2 regions of the Cellulosilyticum sp. genome follow, and region 1 is predicted to be linked to the other one. Evidence: riboswitches for the same ligand, from Rfam matches in the RefSeq annotation. Region 1 holds a riboswitch; the other holds the start of a gene.
The links. A riboswitch is a leader RNA that binds a small molecule or an ion and turns the genes downstream of it on or off. The one in region 1 is predicted to bind S-adenosylmethionine.
Positions count from the first base shown of each region.

Region 2: it holds a riboswitch for S-adenosylmethionine, as region 1 does, so the genes downstream of both, AC1VAQ_RS08500 (phenylacetate--CoA ligase family protein) here and metK (methionine adenosyltransferase) in region 1, are expected to answer to the same signal.

Region 1 is NZ_CEVXFV010000034.1:18,900-24,578, forward strand. It holds gene mreB (rod shape-determining protein) at 1-5, shown strand, start outside; gene flgF (flagellar basal-body rod protein FlgF) at 91-858, shown strand; gene AC1VAQ_RS13830 (flagellar hook-basal body protein) at 878-1,696, shown strand; gene AC1VAQ_RS13835 (rod-binding protein) at 1,712-2,122, shown strand; SAM riboswitch class I at 2,204-2,309, shown strand; gene metK (methionine adenosyltransferase) at 2,428-3,612, shown strand; gene AC1VAQ_RS13845 (hypothetical protein) at 3,777-4,988, shown strand; gene recD2 (SF1B family DNA helicase RecD2) at 5,286-5,679, shown strand, end outside.
Region 2 is NZ_CEVXFV010000015.1:34,952-40,630, reverse strand. It holds gene AC1VAQ_RS08515 (methionine ABC transporter ATP-binding protein) at 1-469, shown strand, start outside; gene AC1VAQ_RS08510 (methionine ABC transporter permease) at 466-1,122, shown strand; gene AC1VAQ_RS08505 (MetQ/NlpA family ABC transporter substrate-binding protein) at 1,152-2,051, shown strand; SAM riboswitch class I at 2,161-2,287, shown strand; gene AC1VAQ_RS08500 (phenylacetate--CoA ligase family protein) at 2,387-3,703, shown strand; gene AC1VAQ_RS08495 (2-oxoacid:acceptor oxidoreductase family protein) at 3,707-4,279, shown strand; gene AC1VAQ_RS08490 (4Fe-4S binding protein) at 4,272-4,583, shown strand; gene porA (pyruvate ferredoxin oxidoreductase) at 4,576-5,679, shown strand, end outside.

The DNA.
Region 1 (5,679 bases):
CGTAGAAAAACCGTAAAAAGTTAACAAATGATAGTTAGAAATAAAAAGTTAACTATGGAAAAAATAGAGGGAAGAGGAGAAGAAAAGCTTATGATAAAGGGTTTGTATACGGCTGCTACGGGGATGAATGTGCAGTCTAAGAAAATGGATGTAATTTCTAATGACTTAGCTAATGTGAATACTACAGGATATAAGAAAGACACAACGGTCATCACTTCTTTTCAAGAGACACTTATGAAGAGAATTAATGATATGCAACATAATCAGCCTAATAATGGAAGAATAGGTTCTATGTCTTTAGGAGCGAAAGTAGCTGAGGTTTATACTCAGTTTACTCAAGGCTCTGTAAGAAATACTGGAGAAATTACAGATTTAGCAATTCAAGGTGATGGCTTTTTTGTAGTGAATACACCAAATGGTGAGGCATATACACGTGATGGAAACTTTAGTATTAATCAAAATGGTGATTTAGTGACATCAGAAGGCTATAGTGTAATGGGACAAGCTGGCGCTATTAGTTTTGGTGAAGATTTCTTAAGCCAAGGTGGAAATGTTGTTATTAAAGAGAATGGTGAGGTTTACTTAGACTCAGAATATATTGATACATTAGATCTGGCAAACTTTGCAGATACTAGAGCACTAACTAAAATGAATGACAACTTATATAGTAGTACCGCACCAAGAACAGAATTTACAGGTTCACTTATTCAAGGATTTTTAGAGACATCTAATGTAAACTCAGTAACAGCTATGGTCGATATGATTACAGTTTCTAGAACATATGAAGCAAATCAAAAGGTATTACAAACACATGATACGTTATTAGGAAAAGCAGTTAATGATTTAGCTAATGTATAATAAGGGGGATAAGTAAACAATGGTAAGAGGATTATGGACAGCTGCATCTGGTATGACAGCACAACAATTAAACGTAGATACAATCGCAAATAACTTGGCTAACGTAAATACAGTAGGCTATAAAAGGGAGACAACAAACTTTAAAAGTTTATTATATGCAAACTTAGGAACAACAGCAGAGAGAAATAATGTACAGCAACCATCTACATCTCAAGTAGGTCATGGTGTACGTGCGCTTGCAAACTCTCGTAATTATACATCTGGAACACTTACACAAACAGATAATCCTACAGATTTAGCAATTCAAGGGGATGGGTTCTTTGCAATTGATAAAGGTGATGATACTGTAGCGTATACAAAAGATGGTAGTTTTAGAATTTCTATGCTTGCTGATGAAGGTGCCTATGCACTTGTAACTTCTGATGGAAATACAGTACTTAGTACAGAAGATGAATCTATTATTATTGGAACAGATGTACCAATTGATAAGGTGACAATTGGACAAGATGGTTCAGTTTACTACATGGATGAAGATACAAATACAAGAATGGATATTGCTCAAATCAAGATGGTGCAGTTTGCGAATGTACAAGGCCTTGAAGCTATAGGAAATAACTATTATGTAGAAACACCTAATTCAGGAGTACCTCTAGTAGAAGGTGAAGATGAAGGAATTCGAAGAAGTACAATACGTACAGGCTATTTAGAGGGGTCTAACGTACAAGTTGCTGATGAAATGGTTAAGTTAATTGTGGCACAAAGAGCTTATGAACTTAATTCAAAGGCTATTCAAACAGTAGATACAATGCTTCAACAAGCTAATGAACTTAAGCGTTAGTTAGGAGGTTAAGACATGGATATTACAAGTATTCAAAGTGTAGTTGATCTTCAAAAAGATTTAACAGCACAAAATAATAAAGTAGCAAATACCGATTTCAGTGAAACACTTCAAAAAGCTATGGCAGAACAAAATACAGATGAATTAAAAGAAAGCTGTAAAGAAATCGAAAGTTATATGCTTTCTTATGTTTTTAAAAAAATGAAAGATAGTATGTTAACGGGTGAAGGTATTACTGAAAAAGGCGATTATGAAGAGATGTTTGAAGATAGTATGATCGAGGCAATGTGTGAAAATATGGTAGAAGCAGGTGGCATTGGCCTTGCTGATAGCATGTACAAGCAGATGTTAAGTACATATCAAGCACAAAATAATTTAGCTAATGAACAAGCGATGCATACAAGTAGTGTAGACCAAGAAATATAAAAAAATATATAATTGTGTTGACAAAGCTATAGCACGTTGCTATAATGAGTTCAATTGAAAAATTAATAATGAATTTAATAATTCTTATCCAGAGAGGTGGAGGGACAGGGCCCTGTGAAACCCGGCAACCTAGTTTATAGACTAAGGTGCCAATTCCCACGTGTGTTATACATACGTAAGATGAGGATCAATGAACAGATACAAAGGCCTCATTCTTAGAATGAGGTCTTTTTTATTAAGAAAATGACGTGAGTCGTTATGCTTTAGTTTCAGGAATCCTACGAATATTAAGGAGGCTATGAGAAATGGCAAGAAGATTATTTACATCAGAATCAGTAACAGAAGGACATCCAGATAAAATTGCAGACCAAGTGTCAGATGCAGTTTTAGATGCAATTTTTGAGCAAGACCCAAATGCACGTGTAGCTTGTGAAACAGCTCTTACAACAGGACTTGTATTAGTTATGGGAGAGATTACAACTAACTGCTACGTGGATATTAACAAAATCGTTAGAAATACAATCAATGAAATTGGATACAATGCACCAGAATATGGTTTCGATGGACATTCTTGTGGTGTAATCGTTGCACTTGATGAACAATCACCAGATATTGCTATGGGTGTAGATAAAGCCCTTGAAGCTAAAAAAGGTGAAATGACAGAAGAAGCAATTGAAGCAATCGGTGCTGGAGATCAAGGGATGATGTTTGGTTTCGCTTGTGACGAAACACCAGAACTTATGCCAATGCCAATTTCACTTGCTCACAGATTATCAAAAAGATTATCTGAAGTACGTAAAAATGGTACACTTAGCTACTTAAGACCAGATGGTAAAACACAAGTAACAGTAGAATACGATGGGGATAAAGTTGTTAGAATTGATGCAATCGTTGTTTCTACACAACATTCAGAAGAAGTATCTCAAGAACAAATTCACCAAGATATTATGGAACACGTTATTAAACCAATCGTTCCAGCTGAACTTTTAGATGCTGAAACTAAATACTTCATCAATCCAACAGGCCGTTTCGTAATTGGTGGACCAGTTGGTGATGCAGGTCTTACAGGACGTAAAATCATTGTAGATACTTATGGCGGATACGCAAGCCACGGCGGCGGTGCATTCTCTGGAAAAGATCCAACAAAAGTAGACCGTTCAGCAGCTTATGCAGCTAGATATGTGGCTAAAAATATCGTAGCAGCAGGACTTGCTAAAAAATGTGAAATCGAACTTGCATATGCAATCGGTGTAGCAAAACCAGTATCAATCCTTGTAAATACACATGGCACAGGTGTTGTAAGTGATGAAAAACTTGTTGAGCTTGTTGAAAAACACTTCGACCTTAGACCAGCTGGTATTATTAAAATGTTAGACCTTAGAAGACCTATCTACAAACAAACTGCAGCATATGGTCACTTCGGTCGCATCGATGTAGATTTACCATGGGAAAGAACAGATAAAGCAGAAGCTTTAAAAGCTGAAATCTAAAAGAAAAAGGTGGTGACTGAAAATGTCACCGCCTTTTTTATTATTTGGCATACATTGAGGAATAGGAATATTCATAAATTAAATTATGTATATTTTGAATGTTGAAATTATTTGAGAAATAGGATAATATGGGATGGTACTAATATTATAGGGAGGAATATAAGATGAAGAAAAAAGTGTTAGCACTGTTCATGATGGTTTTTACAGCTATTATGATGATTGGATGTAATAAGACAGGAATGAGTTTACTTGATGAGATGCAAAAAATTTATACTTGGGAAGGTGTTGATTCAAAAGCAGATATTGTAGTGGAAGCTCAAGCAGGAGAAGACACAATTAAATTTTATGGCGATGTAACTTCTTATATGAACATGGCTGATAAGGCTATGGAAGGAACTATTACATTTAAGAAGTTAGAAGCAGCAGGGGAAACTATTGATTTAACAAAAGGTGAAAGTGCCATTGCACCTATCAAAATTATTTGCAAAGGGAATCAAACTTACTTTAGTAAATCTTACATAGAAAATATTCTTAAGCTTACAGGGGTAGAGCCTTCTACTTCATTACAAAATGTGTCATCTGAATATATTGGACTAGAATATGCAGCAGCTGACGTAAGTAAAGAAGGTATGAATAAATATATTGATTTAATGAAAAAATTCAATATAGATTTAGATATTACACAAACTGATAGAACTTATACAATGGAAATTTCAGATGAAGAGTTTGTACAATTAGCAAGCGACTTTGTGACTGAACTTTTCAAAAGTGATCTCATGAAAGAAGCTATGTTAACTACAGGAGAAGTTACAGATGCTGATTATGCAGAATTACAAAAAGAATTATCAACTCAAATGACTGCTTTACTTCCAGAATTAAAAACAATGCTTAAAGGAAGTAGTGCAAAAGTAAATTATGCATTTGCAGATGATAGCTATAAAGGAAGCGTAGAAGCTAACTTAGCAATTAATGTAGATGGAGAAAAGGTAAATGTTAAGGTTATAACAACAGCAGAAAGTAAAAAAGTAGCTAAAAAAGATATTACGCTTCCCGCAGATACAAAAGTATATACAATGGAAGAATTCCAAAGCTTACTTGTACCAAATGTAGCTTATCTTGATGAAACAGATTTAGTGGTAAAAGGTAATACTGTATATGTTCCACTTAAAGACACAATGAATCAATTAGATATTGAGGTAAAATATGATTCAAAAACAAAAGCAACATCAGTAGTTATAGATGGTGAAGCAACAAAAGTAACAACAAAAGTTATAAATGGTACATCATATGTAACGCCAGCAACACTTCAAAAGTTAGGCTTCAATTACAGCCTAGACGAAGAGGGTTACGTAATGATTGAACAACTTTACAAATAATTTAAGTACCATATATAACAAAGTCTAAAAATTATATGAACCGGTTATAATCTACATGTAAACTAGATTGTAACCGGTTTGATTTTTATTTGAAAATTTGATGATAGTCTTAGTAGGCTTAAACGAAGTCTTTTGCCTAACACAAATATTGTAAAAAGAGTGAGCATGTGTGAAGAGTGTAGATGGCAGTAATGGGACCACTCGGCGGACCTCTCCATACAATCCCCACCTCTTTTGCACCCCTCCTTATATCTGTGTTATACTTATGGAAAAATGAAAGTAGAGTGGTGAATAAAGTTGAGTGAACAAATTGTCTTAGAAGCAACAGTAGAAGATATTATTTTTCAAAATCAAGAAAATGGCTATACAGTTTGTACAATTGAATATGAAGGTGAAGAGATTTCTTGCGTAGGTGAGATGGCGGGTATTTATGCTGGTGAGGAAGTTAAGATTATAGGCAGTTGGAGTACGCATCCTATCTATGGTAAACAAATAAAAGTAGATCTAATTGAGCGAAGTATGCCAAAGACTGTACAAGGTATGGAAAAATATCTGGCTTCTGGGGTAATTAAAGGTATTGGTGCAAAGACGGCTAAGAAGATAGTGAAGCATTTTGGACTAGATACGTTCCGCATCATTGAAGAGGAACCTTTAGTACTTGCTCAAATTAACGGAATTAGTGAGAAGAAGG
Region 2 (5,679 bases), on a different contig from region 1:
GCAAATAAATAAGTCATTGGGGATTACTATTGTTTTCATCACACATCAAATGGAAGTCGCCAAAAATTTATTTACTAAAGTAGCAGTAATGAGTCATGGTGAAATTATTGAAAAAGGGACAACTTATGAAGTCTTTGCCAATCCTAAAGCAGAACTTACAAAGAAATTAGTTAAAACACAATTAGATATTCCAGAAGAAATTATTTCACAAACTCAAGGCAAAATCATCAAGCTTATTTACAAAGGAGATAAAAGCATTGAACCCATTATTGCCTATGCCAGCAAAAACTATGAGGTGGTTTTAAATATTTTACATGGGCGTATTGAATACATCATGGAAAGACCAATTGGCACATTAGTTGTTAGTATTACAGGGGAAAATAATGCTGTAGATGAGGCACTTAGATATATTCGGTCTAACACTGAAGATATAGAAATCATTAGAGAAAAGGGGAGTGAAGTCGCATGAATTTAAATGAGTTAATTGAAGCATTATGGATTGCAACCAAGGAAACTAGTTTGATGGTGGGTATCTCAATGGTTATTGCCATAGTAGCAGGGACCTTATTAGGACTTGTTTTATATATTACAGCTTCACCACTTTTGCACCCCAATAAAACAATCAATGCAATTTCAGGTTTAGTGATTAATGTTATTCGTTCAATACCTTTTATTATTTTATTAGTTTTACTGTATCCTTTAACCAACTTAATACTAGGTACAACCATTGGTGCAACAGCTGTAACAGTGCCTTTAACTGTAGCAGCCATAGCCTTTTTAGCACGATTAGTGGAAGGGGCTTTTGCAGAAATAGACAAAGGGGTTATAGAAGCATCGCTAGCTATGGGGGCTAGTTTGAAGGATATTGTATTTGATGTACTTTTAGTTGAAGCATTACCTGGCATTATTAGAGCTATTACAGTTACGCTAATTAGCATTATAGGCTACTCATCAATGGCAGGAACTGTTGGTGGCGGCGGTATTGGAGATCTCGCAATTCGTTATGGTTATCAACGCTATCAAACGGATGTACTTGTGATTACAGTGGTATTATTAGTCGTTGTTGTGCAACTGATTCAAGTAATCGGTGAAAAGATTGCTGTAAGTGTAAGTAAAAAATAGAAAAGTGAATGAAATATGGGGGGATAAGTATGAGAAAAAATTTAATTTATAAATTAGGATTATTAGCAGTAGTAGGCTTTGGAATTTTAACAGGATGCGGAGCACAAAGTGTAAGTAGTGACAATGCAACAAATAGTGATGCTGCCACTGTTACCAATCATACAGGAGACAGCAAGGATACAATCAAATTTGGAACTTGCCCTGGCCCTTATGGTGATATGATCAAGTACGCCATTAAACCAGGACTTGAGGAAAAAGGATATAAGGTTGAAATTATTGAGTTTAGTGATTATGTACAGCCTAATTTAGCATTAGGAAAAGGTGAAGTAGATGCCAATATGTTTCAACATAGTATATACCTTGAGAATTTTAAAACTGAGCATAGCTTAGAATTAAGTAACTTAATTAATATCCCAACAGTAGGGCTAGGCATTTATTCAAATAAATATACAGATCTCTCACAGGTAGAAACAGGTGCGACTTTGACTGTACCTAATGATGTAACCAACTTAAGACGTGCATTAAAGGAAGCACAAAATGCAGGTTTATTAACTATTGATGAAACTGTAGATGTTACAAGTTTTAGTGAAAAAAATATAAAGGATAATCCACTCAACTTAACGATTACACCAGTAGAGGCCGCTCAGCTTCCAAGAACATTACAAAGCTCAGATTTAGCAGCTATACCAGGTAATTATGCGCTATCAGCAGGAATCGATTTAGATTCAGCTATTTACAAAGAGGTATTAGCAGAAGAAATGAAGAATGTTATTGCTGTTCAAACGAAGGATATAGATAGCCAATTCGTAAAAGACATTTTAGAGGTTGTACAGTCAGAAGGTTTTAAAGATGTCATTGAGAGCAGTGATTATGAGTTTAGCAGTTTCCAAAAGCCGGATTGGTATACACAAAAATGGCAGATACAATAAATATTATAAAACTTATAAAAATAGTTTGAAATGTATTGACAATTTTAAAATCTAGGAATATACTTCTAAACATATAAGATAACTAGGAATTAAAAATGAATAAAACTATTTCTTATCTAGAGAGGCTGAGGGACTGGCCCTGTGAAGCCCGGCAACCAGAATTATAGACGTATAATTCAAAGGTGCTAATTCCTACAAATCAGTTATAAAAACATAAATGATTTGAGAGATGAGAGAGCATATCTGATATTTAGAAACTGCTTTCTTATCAAAGAAAGTAGTTTTTTCTTTTATTCCTTAAAAAAGACTGACTATATGAATTGGAGGGATTTTTTATGAGTAAAAAATATTGGAACGAAGAAATCGAAACTATATCAAGAGAAGAATTAGAAGTTTATCAGCTCAAACAACTTAAATCACAAATAACAGAAGCTTACGAGCATTCACCTTATTATAAAAAGCGTTTTGAAGCAGCCGGGGTGACACCTAATGACCTTCAAACATTAGAGGATCTTCGTAAATTTCCTATTTTAACGAAACATGATGTACGTGAAAGGCAAGATGCAGCACCTATTATTGGAGATTTGTGTGTAAGACCAGAAAAAGATGTAGTATTTATTTCATCTTCTAGTGGTTCAACAGGTGCCCCTACTGCAAGTCCATTTAGTAAAAGAGATTTTGATGAATTCCAAGATGTAGAGAGTAGATTGTTTTGGCAGGCTGGTATGAGACCAGAGGATCGCTACATTCATGCTTTAAACTTTTCACTTTTTGTAGGAGGGCCTGACGTATTAGGTGCTCAAAATCTTGGGGCTTTATGTATTTGGGCAGGAACTCTTCCAGCAGAACGTTTATTATTCATTATTCAGCAGTATCAGCCAACAGTCATTTGGACCACACCTTCTTATGCATGGTATTTAGGGGAAACAGCTAAGCAAAAGGGAATCAATCCAGCTACAGATTTAGCCATTAATCGAATTATTGTAGCAGGTGAACCGGGAGGCTCTATCCCAGCAACAAGGGAAGCTATTGAGGACCTTTGGGATGCAGAAGTCTTTGACTTCTATGGGATTTCAGATATCTTTGGTGCTTGTGGTGCGCAATGTGAGGCGCATGATGGCATTCATATTGCCGAAGATCATGTTTATGTTGAAGTAGTAGATGAACATACTGGATTACCTGTTAAAGAAGGTGAAAGAGGTGAAATGCTTCTGACAACACTTCGTAAAGAAATTAGGCCAATGATTCGTTTTAGAACAGGGGATATCGTGACTTATACTAATGAAAAATGTGCATGCGGTCGTACTTTAAAACGTATTAAAGTCGTAGGACGTATTGATGATATGTTTATAGCTGGTGGTGTAAATGTATTTCCAAGTGACATTGAGCATGTTATTCGTAAGTTTGATACTTTAACAGGAGAATATCGTGTGAATATTATAGAAGATAAACACATCACGAAATTTACAGTAGAAGTAGAAAGACGAGAGGGCGTAGATGTTGCTGAAGATATTATAAGAGAGCAAGTAGCTTATGAAATCAAAATGAAATTAGGCGTTAAACCTAAAGAAGTTATTGTTTTAGAAGAGGGAGAATTACCAAGAGCAACGCACAAAGCGAAACGTTTGGTAGATTTAAGAGAAGGAGCATAAGTAATGATAGAAATTATATTTTTAGGAAGAGGTGGGCAAGGAGCCTTTACCTCTTCCAGAATATTGGGTATTGCAGCAAGCCTATATGAGAAGAAGTATAGTTTAAGTTTCCCAAGCTTTGGCCCAGAACGAAGAGGTGCACCTGTATTTGCTTATACAAAGATTAGTGAGGCACCTATTCGTGATAGGAGTCAAAGTGTAAAGGCAGATTACTTCGTAGTATTAGATGAAAGTTTATATACCCCTAATCTACTTGAACGTCTTAAGGAAAATGGGAAACTCTTATTAAATACAGAGACACCAGAAAAGTACAGCATACTTCAAGATGGAAGTACGAACGAAAAGCTCATTACATTTGATGCCTTGCCAGTAGCACAAAAGTATTTGGGAAGACCGATTACAAATACCACTATGTTAGCAGCTCTAGTGAGCCATAGTGAATTAGTTACTCTAGAAAGCTTAAAGGCAGCAGTACATTATGACTTAGCACCTAAAATTGCTGAGAAAAATGAGCGACTTATTACTTACTTTGAAACGATTAAATCCTTTGAGAAAGGGGGCAAACAAGATGAATAGACCTGAGGTAAACAAAGATTTTAAGATAAATAGTATCAAAGATTTACCTTGCGGCACTTATGGTGAAGCCATGCTGCTTACAGAAACTATGGAAGGTTGGCGAAGTGAAAGGCCTGTGATTCATCAGGAAAAATGTAGTCATTGTAACTGGTGCTATATGGTTTGTCCTGAGGGGGTTATTTATAAAGAAGGAAATGAAATGAAAATTGATTATAGATTTTGCAAAGGCTGTGGCATTTGTCAAAAGGAATGTAAGAAGGGTTGCATTGAGCTTGTGCTAGAGGGGGAGAAGGCGAATGACTAATACATTAGAAAACAAAAAAAACTATCAATTTGTATCAGGAGATGAAGCAGTAGCCATTGGTGTAAAATTAGCGAAACCATTAGTTGTGGCAGCTTATCCTATTACACCTCAAACCATTGTTGTAGAACGCTTAGCTGAGATGGTGGAACGTGGGGAATTAAAAGCAGAATATATGTATGTGGAGTCAGAGCATTCAGCTTTATCAGCAGTCATGGGGGCAAGTGTGATGGGGGCAAGAACTTTTACAGCTACATCTTCTCAAGGACTACTTTATATGGCTGAAGTTTTACATTATGCCAGCGGCGGACGTGTCCCTTTAGTTATGATGAATGCCAACCGAAGTGTAGCATTACCTTGGAGTATATTTGGGGATCAGCGTGATTCCCTTTCTTTATTAGATAGTGGTTGGATTCAGGCATATGTCGAGAATGCACAAGAAAGTTTAGATATGACTTTAACGGTCTATGCATTAGCTGAAAATCCAGAGGTTCTAACGCCTGTTATGATTAACTTAGATGGGTTTGTTTTAACCCATACTTATGAAGGGATTGAAGTACCTACAGAAGAACAGGTGGCTGAATTTTTACCACCATTTGAATTAGCCCATAAAATGGATTTAAAGGCACCTAAGAATTTATTTTTCACTTCTTCACCCCAATATAACTTAAGCTTTAAATATCAACAGCAACAAGCTATGCTGAAGGCAAAGGAAATCATTGAAGTTTTAGATAAGGCTTATGGAGAAATCACAGGTAGAAGCTATGGTGGTTTAATTGAAGCTTACAAGTGTGAAGGTGCGGAACGTGTCATTGTTACATTAGGAAGCATTACAGGCCTTGTAAGAGATAGCGTAGATGAATTAAGAAGCCAAGGGGAAAAGGTAGGATTACTTAAAATTCGTTATATGAGGCCTTTCCCAGGGAATGAGATTGCAGCAGTTTTAGAGAAAATCAAAGGAGTAGCTGTACTTGAAAAAGATATATCCTTTGGGGCACAAGGAACTGTATTTACTAATGTTGCCTCAGCACTTCAGGGACAAGAAACAAAGTTATTTAACTACGTAGGCGGACTAGGTGGCAAAGATATTAAAAAGGAA